4 regions of the Brevibacillus sp. FSL K6-0770 genome follow, and region 1 is predicted to be linked to each of the others. Evidence: riboswitches for the same ligand, from Rfam matches in the RefSeq annotation. Region 1 holds a riboswitch; each other region holds the start of a gene.

What was found. A riboswitch is a leader RNA that binds a small molecule or an ion and turns the genes downstream of it on or off. The one in region 1 is predicted to bind S-adenosylmethionine.
Region 2: it holds a riboswitch for S-adenosylmethionine, as region 1 does, so the genes downstream of both, NST23_RS23455 (2,3-diketo-5-methylthiopentyl-1-phosphate enolase) here and NST23_RS02640 (homocysteine synthase) in region 1, are expected to answer to the same signal.
Region 3: it holds a riboswitch for S-adenosylmethionine, as region 1 does, so the genes downstream of both, NST23_RS24740 (sugar ABC transporter substrate-binding protein) here and NST23_RS02640 (homocysteine synthase) in region 1, are expected to answer to the same signal.
Region 4: it holds a riboswitch for S-adenosylmethionine, as region 1 does, so the genes downstream of both, NST23_RS19920 (pyridoxal phosphate-dependent aminotransferase) here and NST23_RS02640 (homocysteine synthase) in region 1, are expected to answer to the same signal.

The regions. Positions count from the first base shown of each region.
Region 1 is NZ_JBBOBQ010000001.1:484,160-488,254, reverse strand. It holds gene NST23_RS02650 (SCO family protein) at 1-121, opposite strand, end outside; gene NST23_RS02645 (rhodanese-like domain-containing protein) at 203-514, opposite strand; SAM riboswitch class I at 1,077-1,185, shown strand; gene NST23_RS02640 (homocysteine synthase) at 1,276-2,577, shown strand; gene NST23_RS02635 (ArsR/SmtB family transcription factor) at 2,812-3,858, shown strand; gene NST23_RS02630 (MFS transporter) at 3,858-4,095, shown strand, end outside.
Region 2 is NZ_JBBOBQ010000001.1:4,931,407-4,935,501, forward strand. It holds gene NST23_RS23445 (anti-sigma factor) at 1-1,087, opposite strand, end outside; gene NST23_RS23450 (sigma-70 family RNA polymerase sigma factor) at 1,084-1,560, opposite strand; SAM riboswitch class I at 1,761-1,861, shown strand; gene NST23_RS23455 (2,3-diketo-5-methylthiopentyl-1-phosphate enolase) at 2,030-3,244, shown strand; gene NST23_RS23460 (2-hydroxy-3-keto-5-methylthiopentenyl-1-phosphate phosphatase) at 3,241-3,909, shown strand; gene NST23_RS23465 (methylthioribulose 1-phosphate dehydratase) at 3,913-4,095, shown strand, end outside.
Region 3 is NZ_JBBOBQ010000001.1:5,205,180-5,209,274, reverse strand. It holds gene NST23_RS24750 (GNAT family N-acetyltransferase) at 1-908, shown strand, start outside; gene NST23_RS24745 (ATP-binding protein) at 931-2,187, opposite strand; SAM riboswitch class I at 2,387-2,507, shown strand; gene NST23_RS24740 (sugar ABC transporter substrate-binding protein) at 2,632-3,651, shown strand; gene NST23_RS24735 (sugar ABC transporter ATP-binding protein) at 3,729-4,095, shown strand, end outside.
Region 4 is NZ_JBBOBQ010000001.1:4,173,104-4,177,198, reverse strand. It holds gene NST23_RS19925 (MFS transporter) at 1-588, shown strand, start outside; SAM riboswitch class I at 685-798, shown strand; gene NST23_RS19920 (pyridoxal phosphate-dependent aminotransferase) at 883-2,064, shown strand; gene NST23_RS19915 (hypothetical protein) at 2,281-2,751, shown strand; gene NST23_RS19910 (LysR family transcriptional regulator) at 2,789-3,700, opposite strand; gene NST23_RS19905 (extracellular solute-binding protein) at 3,854-4,095, shown strand, end outside.

The DNA of each region.
Region 1 (4,095 bases):
GATCTTTTGCCAAGTATTTGTAGCCGAACACACCTACAATCGCAAGGATAATCAAGCCTGCCAGCACCGTAAACCAATGGCGCTGCAACGCTGACCCTTGTTGCTGTGCTCCTTCACTCACGATTTCCTGCCTCCCCTGCACATCTCATGCGCCATCCCGCTTTGCTTGCAGCGGCGAGCAGCGCACATTTTCTCTGTCTTTCTAGACTTCTTTTTCCCCAGGCCATGCCAGCATTCCGCCTACCATATTGGCAGCGTCAAAGCCAAGCTCACACAAATATTCAGTTGCCCGGTGGCTGCGTGCGCCGCTTCGGCACACCATGATGACCGGAATGTCTTTGTCCAGCTCGTCGGTGCGATGCGGCAAAAAGCCGAGCGGAATCAGCTTGGCCTCTTTGATATGGCCTTCGTTCCACTCCTCCACCTCGCGTACATCAATCACCTGAAGCTGTTCTTTTGCCGCGAGCTTTTCCAGCAGCTCTTGTGGTGTAATTTCCTTCACGCCATGGCTCATCGCGTTTTTTCCTCCTATATGTACAATCGTTTAGTCGTTTTCTGCCATTTCCATCATATCATAGGCCCCAGGCGTTTTCTAACGGCGGGAGCTGCGAAAGCGCCGAGATATAGGGGCAATTTTGTGACAGCAAGGCTCGGTTGCTTGCAAGTTCAAAGAATTTACAAAAATGACCATAAAATTATAAAATTACAAGTAAAAAACCATGTCTGCCAGTTCATGAAAAAGAACGCTGATAATTGATGAAGCTTAGCGTGAGGGGGAGTTATTTCTATGATGTATGTCCTTGGAATTTTGGCTGTTTGCACTCTGGCTGCGGTCCTCTTGTATGCCAAAAAAGGAAAACAATCTCGTAAGGCAACTCATTTGGTTTCAGATGAAGGAAACCCTCATACAAACCATGTAAACAGAGCTTACCAGACAGGCTCTCTGGATCTTATGGGCAACAGCATGAACGGGTAAATCTTTAAAATCCACAAAATCCACCCCGATAACTTAATCATTTGATGTTGACAGCGAAGTATGGTTTTTCATACAATTATGACAACAACTGAAAGCTACATTTTCATCAAGAGCGGTGGAGGGACAGGCCCTATGAAACCCGGCAACCAGCAAGCGAGTCTTGCGCGGTGCTAATTCCTGCAGAATCCATAGATTCTGAGAGATGAACGCACACCCGTGCATAGCCGGAGCCTTCTTCTACTCAGGAGAACGCTCCGTTTTTTTATTTCCTTACCCCCATATAAAAAGGAGAGATGATCATGTCTGACCAACAACAATGGAAACCGGAAACGCTCGCCGTACACGGCGGACAGGAGGTAGACCCGGTAACAGGCTCGCGCGCGGTTCCGATCTACCAAACGACTTCCTACGTCTTCCGTGACACGGAGCATGCTGCCAACCTGTTTGCTTTGAAAGAGTTTGGCAACATCTACACGCGCATCATGAATCCGACCCAAGACGCATTTGAAAAGCGCGTCGCTCTGCTCGAAGGCGGCGTAGGTGCGCTGGCAACCTCTTCCGGTCAGGCAGCCATCACCTTCTCGATTTTGAATATTGCGCAAGCGGGCGACGAGATTGTCGCATCCAGCAGCTTGTATGGCGGGACGTACAACCTTTTTGCCCATACGCTGCCACGCCTGGGCATCAAAGTACACTTTGTGGATCAGTCCAATCCGGACAACTTCCGCGCGTTCATCAACGATAATACCAAGGCGCTCTTTTGCGAGACGATCGGCAACCCTCGCATCGACGTGGCCGACTTGCAGGCAATTGCGGACATCGCGCACGAAAACGGCGTGCCGCTGATTGTCGACAATACATTCGCTTCGCCAATCCTGACCCGTCCGTTCGAGCACGGAGCTGACATCGTCGTTCACTCCACGACCAAATTCATCGGCGGACACGGCACGGCGATTGGCGGCATTATCGTAGATTCCGGCAAATTCGACTGGAACAACGGCAAATTCCCTGGTCTGACGACGCCAGACCCAAGCTATCACGGAGTCGTTTATACAGAAGCAGTCGGCCCGCTCGCCTACATCATCAAAGCGCGCGTGCAACTGCAACGCGATATCGGCGCTGCCGTAGCTCCTATCAACTCTTTCCTGTTCCTGCAAGGTCTGGAGACACTCCACCTGCGCATGGAGCGCCACAGCCAAAACGCACTCGCGGTAGCGAAATTCCTCGCCGAGCATCCGGCAGTGGAATGGGTCAGCTACCCAGGTCTTGAAGGCGACGCCAACTACGCACTCGCGCAAAAATATTTGCCAAAAGGCGCTGGCGCCATCCTCACCTTCGGCATCCGCGGCGGCGTGCAAGCAGGCAAAACATTGATCGAATCCGTAAAGCTCTTCTCTCATTTGGCAAACGTAGGCGACTCCAAGTCGCTCGTTATCCATCCGGCGAGCACGACGCACCAGCAAATGAACGAAGCGGAGCAATTAACGGCAGGAGTAACTCCCGGATTGATCCGTCTGTCTGTCGGAACAGAGGCGATCGAAGACATCATCGGCGATTTGAAGCAAGCTTTGGAAGCAGCTGTTGCCGTGAGCAAGGTATAGGTTTTCCTACAACACCATACCTTTTCATTCAAGCGAAAACGAAAAAACCACTCTCGTCAGGGAAGTGGTTTTTTCGTTTTTTTGTGTCTTTCACTGGATAGTCTCAACTAAATCAGCAGAGAAAAAAGAACAGATGCGAAAATCATTGAACTATTCATTCTAAATAACTTGAATTAACAGTTCGAATATTTTAGAATTTGATCTATGAAAAAAATGGGAAAAGGGTGATCCGCTTTGAAAATATGGAACATCGGCAGTGCACGCACCACCTACCAGCTCGACTTCGCTTGCTCACCGCTTTTTGAAGCCGCACTCGGAATCGCCGTCGCCACTTACGATCAAATTCACCACACGCTGGAGCATCCGCCTGAGCACTGGAGCAGCATGCTGAGCGCGCTTCCGCAATCCGTCCAGCTTGAAGTTGATTACGCCAAAAGGCACAACACTTGGAAGACGTTGCTGCAACTGCTCCACCACCAGCCTTTTGCCGATCTCGAATCGTTTTTGCATGTTGTCAGCGAGCTGTCGGCAGAAGAGTTGCGCTACCACGCCCTGCCTTTTTTGGGCCAGGAACGACAGCAAGCACGCGAAAATGCCGCGCAGGGCAGCGCAGCAGACGCCGAGCTTTTGCAGGCAGCATGCCGGGACCACCTCTTTTTCGCAGCGTATATTGCCCATATCACCTCTGTCGACGCAAATGAACTGCGCCAGCATCTGCTCACCTTGATGGAAGGCTGGTATCAGACACACATCAAGCCGCAAGAAGCCAGCATCCGGCGTATGTTGGAAAAGGATTCGTCGCAAAAGCGCGCAATGCAGGACAAGCTCGATCCTGAGGCACTGGTGGAGTGGGCAACCGGAGCAAGCTATCCCCCTGAGCCTGCGGTCACTCGTGTGCTGCTAATCCCCCAAGCGATTTATCGGCCCTGGACGGTGCAGGCCGATGACGCGGGCACGAAAATTTTTTACTACCCGGTCGCCGATGAAAACATGAGCGAGCACATCGACCCGTACCAGCCGCCGCAGGCTCTGGTGCAAAGCTTCAAGGCGCTCGGAGACGAGCAGCGGCTCCGCATGGTCAAAATGCTGGCGGAAAAAGAGCTGAGCTTGCAGGAATTGACCGACGTCCTGCAAATGGCAAAATCGACGGTTCATCACCATTTGTCCATGCTTCGTGCCGCGCGTCTGGTAGAAGCGTCCGGCTCCCGGTTTCGCCTGCGCAGCCAGTCCGTATCCCAGCTTTCCCTCCTGCTCGATCAGTTTCTGGAAAGGGGATTTTGATGATTCCGCTCTGGAAAAACCGTTCCTACACCTGTATTTTGCTCGGTCAGCTGATCTCCGAGTTTGGCGCATCGCTTTCGACGCTGGCAAACAGCTGGCTGCTCTACCAAATCACCGGCTCCCAGACCGCTGTCGGACAAATGTGGCTACTCTACTTTTTGCCTTCGCTGCTGGTGCAGCTTGTGGCTGGCCCTTATCTTGACCGCTTTGACAAAAAGCGCGTCATGCTCTTTTCCC
Region 2 (4,095 bases), 4.4 Mb from region 1:
CTGCTCCGTAGAGGCGAACGCCTTTTTCCTGCAAGTAGCGATAGCGCTCCTCGACTTGCGGATCGCTTCGCGAGACCAAATATTGTCCCATGTCGCGCGCGAGGCTTTTTTGCTCGACAAGGTAGGCCATTTCCCCCAAAAAGGCTGCCATCCGTCGGCTTCCCTCTCCGTTGACCTGAATCGGAGCCGCTCCGTAATTCAGCTCGTGCTCCGCAAATCCCCATGCTTCTCCCGGCCCCAAGAGCAGGTAGCCGTCTTTTTGGTCTTCGTGCCTGGCTTCCACTCCGGTGTCCACTGCCAACCAGACCGTATCCTGGTTGGCGGAGCTGATGTAGCGGGAGATTCGCTCATAATACTGCTCGTACGTCAAAAAATCAGCAAAAGAGACAGCCAGCTGGGCAACGGTTCCTTCGGGGAGCTTCTCCAAAGTCGTCCAGGCTGGCGTGCGCCAATGCGCCAGTTCGTCTGCGTCCGGTTTTTGCCCGCTTTGAAGCGGATAGCGGAAAAACAGCTTTTGCTCCCTGACTCCGTTGGTCCATTGCGGCTTGGCGTTGACGTTCCACAACACGTTGGTGCTTTCAAAGCGGCCCGCGTTTTTGATGTCCGCCCCTACTCGCTCGCGAAGTTCCATCCGGATGCTGCCGTACAGCAGTCCCACCTGCGAGCCGCTGCTGCCCACGCTGACACCCGGCTGCGTAAAATTGACCATGTCCTTCGCTACCCGGTGCAGATCATCGTGCATCGACGACCCTACCCATCCGTTGACGCCCAGAAATACCACGCCAATTACAAACGGGATGGCAAAAGCGTACACGGAACTGAGCAAGCGATTTTTCCATTTTCCCCGCCGGACAATCGCCCTCTGCTTCGCTTCGGAAAGCTGGCTGTGCCCGCCCTCGTCCAGCGCGTCGAGTTCCCGTGGTTGCTGCTCTCCTTCTTCGCCCAGCAAAAGCCGCTCCAGCCGCTCTGCGCATGCCTCATCGGCTGCCAGCTCCTCGCCAAGCCGCTTTGCTTCTTCCCCTGTCAGTTCCCCTCTCAAATAAGCGAGCAGCTTTTGCTCGCGATCATGACCGTTTTGGTGCGTCATGGCCCTTCCTCCTTCCACAGCTTTCGCATCTTTTGCCGACCGCGAAACAGCGAGCGTTTGACGTCCGCCAGTTCGATCTCCAACACCTCTGCCATTTCCGCGTAGGAAAATTGCATGGCTGACAGCAAAATGACCTGTCGTTGCTTGGGCGGCAATTGCTCCAGATGCGCATATGCCTCTTTCCACAATTCCTGAGCGACCAACAGTTCCGCCGGGTCGCTCGCGGATGCGTCCGGTCGTTCCGGCATCTTTTCCATGTAGTCGACTGGCCGCCGCTTTTGCTTGCGGTGCCAATCGATAAAAGCGTGGTAAGCGACCTTGAACAGCCATGGCCTGACCTTTTCGCCGCGGTAGTCTTCCAGGGAGGCATACGCCCGGAAAAAAACCTCCTGCGTCAAGTCCTCCGCATGCCTGGTATCGCGTGTCAGCCGGAAAAGGTAGCGGTATATGTCGTTTACATGCATCTGGTACACATACTCCAAGCCTACTTTCCCAATGCCTCCACATCCCTTCTTTACGTACCACGCCCTCTAGCGAAAAAAGTTTCACTTCCGGCCACTTTTTCCCTCTCTACAGAGAGCACATTCCGGCAAAAAACAAAGATTGACTACGGACAACAGAAGTCATATCATGGGTGTAGCACACACGGCTGACTGGCCTGTGAACCACATAACTCTTATCGCGAGCTGGCTGAGGGACTGGCCCTATGATGCCCGGCAACCGGCGCTATTTTTTCTTGAATAGCGAAACGGTGCTAATTCCAACGGATAAGAGTCGGTACGAGAAGCGGCATTGCTGCGTCTTCTGTCCCGACTACTGACCCGAGAGATGAGAGGAGACGAGACGTTTTTATAGTCGACAACCGCCTCCCCGCTCTGGGGAGGCTTTTTTACATGCCCGAAAGCTTCACGAAACTTTTCAAGCTGCCCAAGGAGGACTAGCATGAGTGATCAACGCATCCTCGTCACTTATTTGACGCAAGCCAAAGACTTACACAAAAAAGCAGCCGCCATCGCCGTTGGCATGACGGTCGGCTCCTGGACGGATTTGCCCGCAGCGAAGCAAGCTGAGCTGGCTCCTTATCTCGGGGAAGCCGTGAGCGCTACGCCGCTTGAGACATTGGAAAACGGCGAGACGCGCGGACTGATCACCGTCAGCTACCCGACGCGCAATTTTACGCACGACATTCCTTCGCTTTTGACCGGAATCTTCGGGAAACTGTCCATGGACGGAAAAATCAAGCTGGTGGACATCACTTTCCCTGAGTCGTTTCTACAAGCTTTTCCCGGACCAAAGTTCGGCATTGACGGACTGCGCGGACGTTTGGATGCACAAAACCGCCCGCTGTTGATGAGCATTTTCAAATCTTGCCTCGGTCTTCCCTTCGAAGATTTGAAGACGCAATTCCGGGCACAGGCGCTCGGTGGCGTCGATCTGGTCAAAGATGACGAAATCTTCTTCGCAGACGATCGCGCGCCGTTTTTGGAGCGTATCCGCGCCTTCAAGGAGATCGCGCAGGAGACAGAAGCGCAAACTGGCAAGCCTGTCCTCTACGCGGCCAACCTGACTGGCCCGATCAACGAGCTGAACGAAAAAGCAAAGCGTGCCGTGGAAGCTGGCGCAGATTGCCTGCTGTTCAACGTCCTCGCTTTTGGCTTCGATGCCTTGCACCGCCTGGCAGCCGATCCGGACGTCAACATCCCGATCATGGCCCACCCCGCTCTCGCTGGCGCTTACTATCCGTCGCCTGATTACGGGATCGCCACTCCGCTTTTGCTCGGCACCCTGATGCGAATTGCCGGAGCAGACCTGGTGCTGTTCCCGTCGCCATATGGCAACGTCGCCCTGGACAAAACAGAAGCGCTGCAACTGGCGACCAACTTGACCACTCCGTTGGAAGGCGTGCGCCGCTCGTTCCCGGTTCCATCAGCCGGCATCCATCCGGGACTCGTCCCGCAGCTTTATGCGGATTTCGGTCTGGACCAAATCGTCAATGCTGGCGGCGGCATTCACGGACATCCGGGCGGCGCTACCGCAGGGGCCAAAGCGTTCGTCGATGCAATCGCAGCAGTCACGGCTGGACACACCCTGGGAGAAGCGGCGAACCAATCGCCTGAACTGGCGGCAGCCCTGGAGAAATGGGGTGGCGCACGATGAGCAAAAAGCTCGTGCTGTTCTGCGATTTTGACGGAACCATTACGGAAAAAGACAACATCGTCGCGATTGTAAAAAAATTCGCTCCCCCTGAGTGGGAAGCTCTTACCGAACAAATTTTGTCGCAAAAAATCAGCGTACAGGAAGGCGTCGGCAAGCTGTTTCAGCTCTTGCCCTCCTCCCTGCGCCAGAACATTGTGGACTACATCGTGAACGAAGCGACCATTCGCCCCGGCTTTGCCGATTTTGTCCGCTTTTGCCGCGAGGAAGGCATCGAACTGCTGATCACGAGCGGCGGCATCGACTTTTTCGTAAAGCCGATCCTCGCTCCGTTTGATTTGGATCATGTCCCGATTTACTGCAACGGCAGCGACTTCTCCGGAGAGAACATCACGATTACGTGGCCGCATTCCTGCGACGAGCATTGCACAAACGGCTGTGGCATGTGCAAGACAACCATTATTCGCCGCTACGATCCCGCCACTCACTATCGTGTCGTCATTGGTGATTCCATCACTGACCTGGCTGGCGCCAAAATTGCCGATTTCGTGATCGCCCGCTCCTTCCTCGCGCAAAAAGCCGAGGAACTACAGCTGTCACACAGCACTTTCGCCACCTTCCACGACGTGATCGCCACACTTACGCAACTGAAACAGGAGGTTGTCTGACACATGACCGCAACACTCGAACAGCGTCTGGACGCGTTTCGTCGTCTCGATGACGCCAAGCTGACATTTGCCCGCCGGGACTGGTTTCCCGGCACAAGCGGCAATCTCTCCATCAAGATTCAAGACGAGCCGCTGCAATTTGCCGTGACGGCAAGCGGCAAGGACAAGACGAAGCTGTCGCCGGAA
Region 3 (4,095 bases), 4.7 Mb from region 1:
CGGTGGCAGAGACTGTTTTAGCTTACAACAGAGGGTTTTCCGGGTACTTTTTCGATCAATCGAAGACGGCGGACACGCTCATCTGGAAAATGGGTAAGGAAGAGTTGTCGCCAACGCATTCGCTGGTTGCCTTTGTAAACGGCGAGCCTGCCGGAATTGTACTGAATGGAATTTGGGAGCGGGACGGGCAAAAAGTTGGGTGGAATGGCGGGACAGGGGTAGCGCTGGAGCATAGGCGGTGCGGAGTCGGCCAAGCCTTGATGGAAGCGACTTTGCAAATATATCGGGAGCAGGGTGTACAGCTTGCGGCGCTGGTCGCCATTCGGGAGAACGACAGGGCGATAGCCTTGTACGAGAAAATAGGCTTCGCCGTCTGTGACCAGTCGATTTTTCTGGAACAAAAAGCTCATGACCACAAGCGCTCACATCCAACTTCGCTGAAAAACGTCGAGGCGTCTTCCACAGAAGAAGGCGTGCTTTCCGCTTTGCAAAAGGAAGCAAGCCCGTCCTACGAATTGCTTGAAGGCATGCCGGATGACGTGTATTCATTGGACTTTTGGACCAAACCGCTTTGGGATATTCAGTGGAGAACGATTGAGAACAAGCAAGCGGTACTCGTCCGCGATGAGAACAAACAAGTAATCGGCTATGCCTTGTACAGACGGATTTTTGAAAACGGAAAACAAACGACAGCCTTGCTGTTTCAGTGTGAGGCAAGGCCGGAACGGGCCGACCGTGAGGCGATTGTCAGAAGTGCTCTTGCCCATGTGTTTTCGCCATGGGACAAGGAGCTGTATCGCCTCACGGTCAATTTGCCAGTTTCCAACGAAATGGCCATCCGTATTTTGCAAAGGGCAGGTTTTGACGTGATGGCCAAGCAAGTATTCATGACCAGGTCGCTCGTTTAAGCCCAGATCACTCGACTGACGGCTAGGGTTGCGCGTGATACGGAAACGTGATCGTGAATTTGGTTCCGACTTTTGGCTTGCTGGACACGCTTACCGACCCGCCGAACGCGTGGATGACGTGATAGGAGTACGTAAGCCCGAGACCGGTTCCGCTTGTTTTCGTCGAGAAATAAATGGACCCGAGGCGTTTGATCTGGCCTTCGTCCATCCCGATGCCGTTGTCTTTGATGATCAGCATGGCGTTGCTTTTCTCAATGAACAGCGAGAGGGACACTTTGCCGTTGACCGTCTGCTCACAAGCTTCGATCGCATTTTTGATGAAGTTGACCAAGACTTGTTTGAACTCGTCGGGATTGGCCAGAATCGTGACAGGCTTTTCATAAGCTTGCAGCTCCAGCTCGACATTGTGCATATTGGCAAAAGGCAGCATGACTTCCCGCACGACGTAAAGCTGGTCGCATACGTTGATTAGCTCGGTGCGCTCCTTGAGCGGCTTGGACAAAGCGAGATACTCGGTCAGGATCGCTTCCGTCCGCTGGATTTCGTCCATGCTGATGCGGATGTACTGATCGGTTTTCGTAATATTTTCAGGATTTTCCTGGATCAGGCGCAAAAATCCTTTGACCGCTGTGAGCGGATTTCTCACCTCGTGAGCAAGCGATGCGGCGACATGGCTCATCGTTTCGATTTTTTCATTTTGGGCGTGTCGAATAAACAGTTCTTTGTCGGATACGCACTTGCTAAATAGCGACAACAAAAGCCAAATTCCGACAAAGTTTTGAACGGGGATCACGAACAAGTAGTAGGCAGGATGATGGGATACATAGGTGGGAAAGTATAGATAGGTCAACCCCAAAGCTACCAGGGAAAAGAGCGCGCCCGTCAAAAAAATATACAGTGTTTTCCGATAACTGGCTTTGTAACGCCGATACATCAGGAGGGAGATGGCAAAGGTGACAACCAGGGCAAGCAGCGCGAGCCAGATGCCTTCACCACCCAAATAATAGCGGTATAGCGCGGACTCGATCAGTAAGACCAGCGCGATCCGCACTCCCCCATAGACTAGGGCAAAAAATACGATGATGTGCCTGATATCGAAAATCACGCCTTCCGAGACGCTGGTCGCGAAGGTCATGGCCAGAAACATGCAAATCGAGCTGGTCACAAGAATGAAAGCGCGGCTGTAATTGCGCATTCGGTCGCGGTAATAAATATTGAACAGGACAAATGGCGTCAGAGCAAAAAACATCTGCAAAATTACTTCTTTTAGTAGAATCATCGGACATCCCCATCGCAAATTTGCATGGCTGCTTCAATCTACGATATTTCGACAAGAGCCTACACGATTCCTCCAAAATTTGGACGCAGCGGCGGAATAAATTTAAAGGAGAAAAGTTTTAAAAACCTAGTTGACAGATGGGTAAAACACGGATTATAGTCTCTATATACTAATACAAAGGTTTCGAAAATAATAACTACTCTTATCCAGAGAAGGCTGAGGGAATGGCCCTATGACGCCCGGCAACCTAGCTGGCAAGATCAATGTCTTGCGAGCCAAGGTGCTAACTCCAACAGGTAGCGATACCTGACAGATAAGAGGCGCGAATCTTGTCGATCAAGCCTCTTTCATCTGTTGAAAGAGGCTTTTCCTTTTGGAAAGGGAAGGTCGTCGCCTCCTCAGCTTGCAGCACAACAAGGAACAAAGAAAAAGGGGGATTTTTCGATGAAAAAGAAACTGGGCCTTATCACATCACTCGTACTGGCAGTATCGGTGGCCTTGACCGCGTGCGGCGGCGGAGCCGATACGAAAAACACGGCGGCAAACGGCGCTTCCGGCGAAAAAGCGAAGCGGATTGCCCTGATCATGCGCCAAAATGTAGGAACGTTTTCGGCTCAATACATTAACGGTGTGAAGCAGGAAGTCGAGAAAAACGGCGGAGAGCTGACAGTATTCAACGCAGATACGGATTTGTCGAAAATGGCGTCGAATCTTGACGCTGCGGTCAACCAAAACTTTGACGGCATCCTGATTGACCACGGTACAGCGGAAGCGTTGCAACAAGGTACGCAAAAAGCTGTCGACAAAAAAATCCCGGTCGTTCTGTTCGACACAGACATCAAGCTGCCTGGCGTGCCGATTGTCGAGCAAGACGACAACAAGCTGGCAGAGCTGAGCCTGGAAAAGCTGGCGGCAGATTCCGGCGGCAAAGGCAACATCGTGAAAATTTGGGTGGCAGGCTTTGCTCCGATGGAAAAACGTCAGGTGACTTATGAAGCGTTCCTGAAAAAATATCCGGATATCAAGGAAGTCGCCGCTTTCGGTTCCGCGACAAACAACACAGCGCTGGATACCCAAGCACAGATGGAAGCCATCCTGAAAAAATATCCGAACAAAGGCGACATCACGGCTGTATGGGCATCTTGGGATGAATTTGCCAAAGGGGCAACCCGTGCGATCTTGCAAGCAGGCCGCACAGAAATCAAAGTATACGGCATCGACCTGAGTGATGAAGACCTGCAACTGATCCAGGAAGCAAATTCGCCATGGGCAGCGACTGCAGCCGTAGATCCATCGAACATCGGACGCACTCACGCAGCGGCTATTTTCCAAAAAATCAAAGGCGAGCAAGTGCCAGACAGCGTGAAGCTGAATCCGGTGTTGGTGAAACAAGAAGATTTGCCTAAGGACAAAAAAGTGACAATGGGCGACTTGTCCCAGTACGTGAAAGAGTGGGGCAAGTAAGCATATAAAGCTGGTTGATTTGGCTATTCCCGTTGATCAGTCAACGGGAATCTTGCTTATTTAAGGGGGTGCGAAAAGTGTCCAGCTTGCAGATGAAAGGGATTGTGAAGCAGTTCTCCGGCGTTCCTGCGCTGCGTTCGGTCGATTTTGAGGTCAAGGCTGGCGAGGTTCATGCGCTTTTAGGGGCGAATGGAGCGGGGAAAAGTACCTTGATGAAAATTTTGACGGGCGCGTATCAGTCTGACGGGGGGAGCATCACGATTGACGGCAAAGAGGTGTCGATCCAATCGCCCCAGGATGCGAAAGCTTTAGGCATCCAGTGCGTGTACCAGGAAGTGGATACGGCGCTGATCCCGTACTTGAGCGTGACGGAAAACATTTTGCTCGATCAGATTGTCTCGGCAGGCCGCAAAGGATTCATGAACTGGCCGAGCTTGCACAAGG
Region 4 (4,095 bases), 3.7 Mb from region 1:
GGAGCCTTGCTGTTTTTGTGCAGCGGCTTGCTGATCAGCTGGATTGTGTACGTGCAATGGACGACGGTGTTGTCGACTTACATGCAATCTTTGGGCATCTCCTTGCGCCAGTACAGCTTGCTGTGGACGCTGAATGGCGGCTTGATCCTGTTTGGTCAACCGCTGATCGCCTGGGTCATTCGCCGCTTTGCTCGCACGCTGAAAGCGCAAATGCTGCTCGGCTCCTACGTCTTTGCCTTGTCGATGCTGATTTTGTCGCAGTCGACCTCCTATGCGGGCTTCGTCGCCGCAATGTTTATCATGACGTTGGGCGAAATGCTCGTCTGGCCAGCCGTTCCTGCCGTAGCCGCACAAATTACGCCAGCAGGACGGGAAGGCTTTATTCAAGGGCTGATCGCGGGAACAGGCTCGGCAGGGCGGATGCTCGGACCGTTGCTCGGCGCGATCATTTTCCAGCACTTTCAGGCGCAAGGGCTTTTGTACATCATGGCAGGGCTTGCGCTCTTGTCCGTGGCGTTTTTCGCCTTCCACACAACGTTTTTGAATCGCCGTCAAAAGGTGGCTGTGCCAACCGCAGAAAAGATGTAGCGAAAAAAGGCGAGCGCCTGCGGGGAAGCATCTTGACACGTCGAGAGCAGGCAATGTAGTATGAAGAAGATTAAAAACAGTATATTCCGTGTGATTTACTTATGAAGAGAGGCGGAGGGACTGGCCCTATGAAGCCCGGCAGCGGATCTGCGCGTGTAGCGATGCAGATGCTGTGCCAATTCCAGCAGGAGTATTCCTGACAGATAAGGACGTGACCAAGCTGATCTCCCCCTTTTTCTGTACGGAAAAAAGGGGTTTTTGCTGTATGGGCGAAAAGAAAGGAACTGAAGAGAAATGCGTATCCAACCTTCCGACATGATTGACCGACTGCCAACCCAATTTTTCGCGACGCTGGTAGCGAAAGTAAATAAAGTCATCGCCAACGGGCACGATGTGATCAACCTGGGGCAGGGAAACCCGGACTTGCCGACTCCTCCCCACATCGTAGAAGCGCTGCAAGCACATACAGCCAACCCGCTTCACCACAAGTACCCGCCTTTTTCCGGCCGACTGGAACTGAAGCAGGCTGTTGCGCACTGGTATAAACAACAATTTGACGTAGACCTTGATCCGGAAGAAGAAGTAGCGGTTTTGTTCGGCAGCAAAACAGGACTGGTGGAAATTTGCCAGGTGCTGATGAACGCAGGCGACGTCGCGCTCGTACCGGACCCGGGCTATCCGGATTACTGGTCGGGTGTGGCGGTCGTCAATGGTCGGATGTCGATGATGCCGCTGACAGCAGAAAATCAGTTTTTGCCGGACTACAGCAAAATTCCGCAAGCCGATTTGGATCGGGCCAAGCTGATGTTTTTGAACTATCCGAATAACCCGACAGCGGTGAATGCGCCGTTTGAATTTTACGAGGAAACGATTCAATTTGCCCGCAAGCATGAGATCGTCGTCTGCCACGACTTTGCCTACGGCGCGATCAGCTACGACGGCAAAAAGCCGGTCAGCTTCATGCAGGTGCCAGGGGCAAAAGAGGTCGGTGTCGAGTTTTACACTTTGTCCAAAACGTACAACATGGCTGGCTGGCGCGTAGGTGCGATGGTCGGCAACCGCGAGCTGGTGAGACTGATCAATCTGATTCAGGATCATTATTTCGTCAGCCTGTTCGGTGCTGTGCAAATGGCAGCGGTAACCGCGATGACCGAATCGCAGCAATGCGTTCGGGATTTGGTGGCTGTCTACGAAAGCAGACGCAACGCCTTGTTCTCCAATCTGCACCGCATCGGCTGGCAAGCGCCGCCGTCCCAAGGCTCGTTTTTTGCCTGGCTCCCGGTTCCAGCCGGATTCACTTCCATCGAGTTTTCCGATTTGCTCTTGGAAAAAGCGCATGTCGTCGTTGCTCCCGGTGACGGCTTCGGCCCTACCGGGGAAGGATACGTTCGCGCCGCGCTGTTGTCGAGTGAAGAACGTCTGGCCGAAGCGGTACAGCGCATTGAGAAATTAGGACTGTTTGCCAATACCAAATAGGATGAGAACGGACCGCACTTTCCTGCATGAGAAAGTGCGGTTTTTGTTTGGAAATCAGGGGATAGCAGGAGATTTTCTGGGTAAAATGTAAGGGCCATGCGTTTTTGGAAACCAAGACAGGCAAGGCGAATAAAAATCATTCTCACCGTTGACAGATAATGATTTTCATTATAGGATGGTAATGATAATTGATCTCAGCAAGAGCGGGAGGGTACTATGCGCTATCAGATTAACGGTTACACGGACATGTATACGGTGATCGCCAACGAGCGGAAGATCGGTGGAGCCATTGAAGCAGCTCAGGTTCGACTGCGCACGGGAGAGATTTTTGCCAATGCGGTTCTCACTCGTTTGGAAATGTCAGGTGCGCATTTTTGCTCGATCGGATTCGTCACAGAAGAAGGCAAGCGGCTGATTGTGCACGTAGATGATATCAGCATGATCGCAGATGCGCGCCATGTAAATGTATGTGAGCTGACCAATGAATGCATGCGTGCAGAGAAATGCGCGGATCGCTTGAAGCGTTTGAAGCGTCTCTGTGAGCTGAACGAAGGAAGCTGTACGCCGACTTTCCAGGAAGAAGCGCTGCTTTTGGCAGAGGACATCGGACTGGATGAAGCACGCGGACACGTAGACTTGTCTTTCTTGCCGCAAGCAGAAAAGGCTCGTGTTGTTCGCATCGCGTAGAATAGCTATTTGATTTACATAATCGCCCCTTTCCCTTTTACAGCGGAGAGGGGCTTTTTGCGTGCGGGCGTTGATGCTGCAAAAACCGGATGAAGCTCTGGACCGGATAAGGCATGATGTCGTCCTGGCGATAGACGAGGCAAATGTGCCGGCGATTGACGTAGCCGGGCAGTTCGCGAACGATCAGTTCACCAGTCTCGCTTTCGCGCACGACGCTGCGATACGGCAGGACACTGACGCCCATGTTGTGTTTGGTCGCTTCCTTGATCGTCTCGATCGCCCCCAGCTCCATGCGCACTTGCCAGCGCAGCTGGTTTTCCTGGGCCCAAAGTTCAGCAAGCTCGCGTGAGGTGGAGCCTGCTTCGTGAATGAGAAACGGCTCGGATTGCAAATCAGTCAGCTCGATCACGTTTTTTTGGGCAAGCGGATTTTGCGGAGCGAGAACGAGGCGCAGCTCGTCGGCAAGCAGCGGAATGACATGCAGACCGTCCTGGGGCTGCATGGACAACGAGACAATCGCCAAATCGATCTCAAAATCGCGCAGCAGCTCCATGAGCGGCCGCGCTTTTTTTACGGTCAAAATCGGCAGGACGTGCGGATGCTCCGCCTGAAATGAAGCCAGATAAGGGGGAAGATAGTAGGTGGCAGGCGTATAGCTCGCCCCGATTTTCAGCGTTCCTCTGCCGCCGTGGCGAAACTCCTCCATGACTTGTCCGGCCTCTGTGAGCAAAGTGGACACTCTGCGGGCATAAGGCAAGAGCGCCGCTCCTGCTTCCGTCAGGCGAAAGTGCCGCGGCTGCTTGTAATACAGCTCCACGCCGAGGTCGCTCTCCAGTTTTTTCAGGTGAAAGCTGACGGTTGGCTGCTTGATATGCAAAGCTTCGGCGGCTTCGGTCAGCGACTTGCATTGAGCGGAAACGGCAAATACGCGCAATTGCTGAATATTCATCGAGTCGATCCCTCCGCCACCAGTATAGATACTCTCTATCGTTCCATCAATAAACATAGACGTTATTTAACACAAGCTTAGCATCTCATTTACTTTCCGCTCACACTAATCGCGTAAAGTTGTCGGTAGGAAAAGAAATGGGAGGGAAACGGAATGAACAAGAAAAATCGCAAGCCAAAATGGTCCGTATTGACGCTGCTCGTCTCAACGTCTTTGCTTTTTGCAGGATGTGGACAAGGCTCCACCACTCCGGCAGCATCAGGTACAGACAAAGCGGGCAATCAGCCGGCAGCATCCACAACAACCGGGAGCGCGCCAACAAAAGAAGACAAGTCGAAGGGAGAGCCGCTCGTCGTCTATCTCAATGACTTCGATGAGATCATCGGCCCGATGTT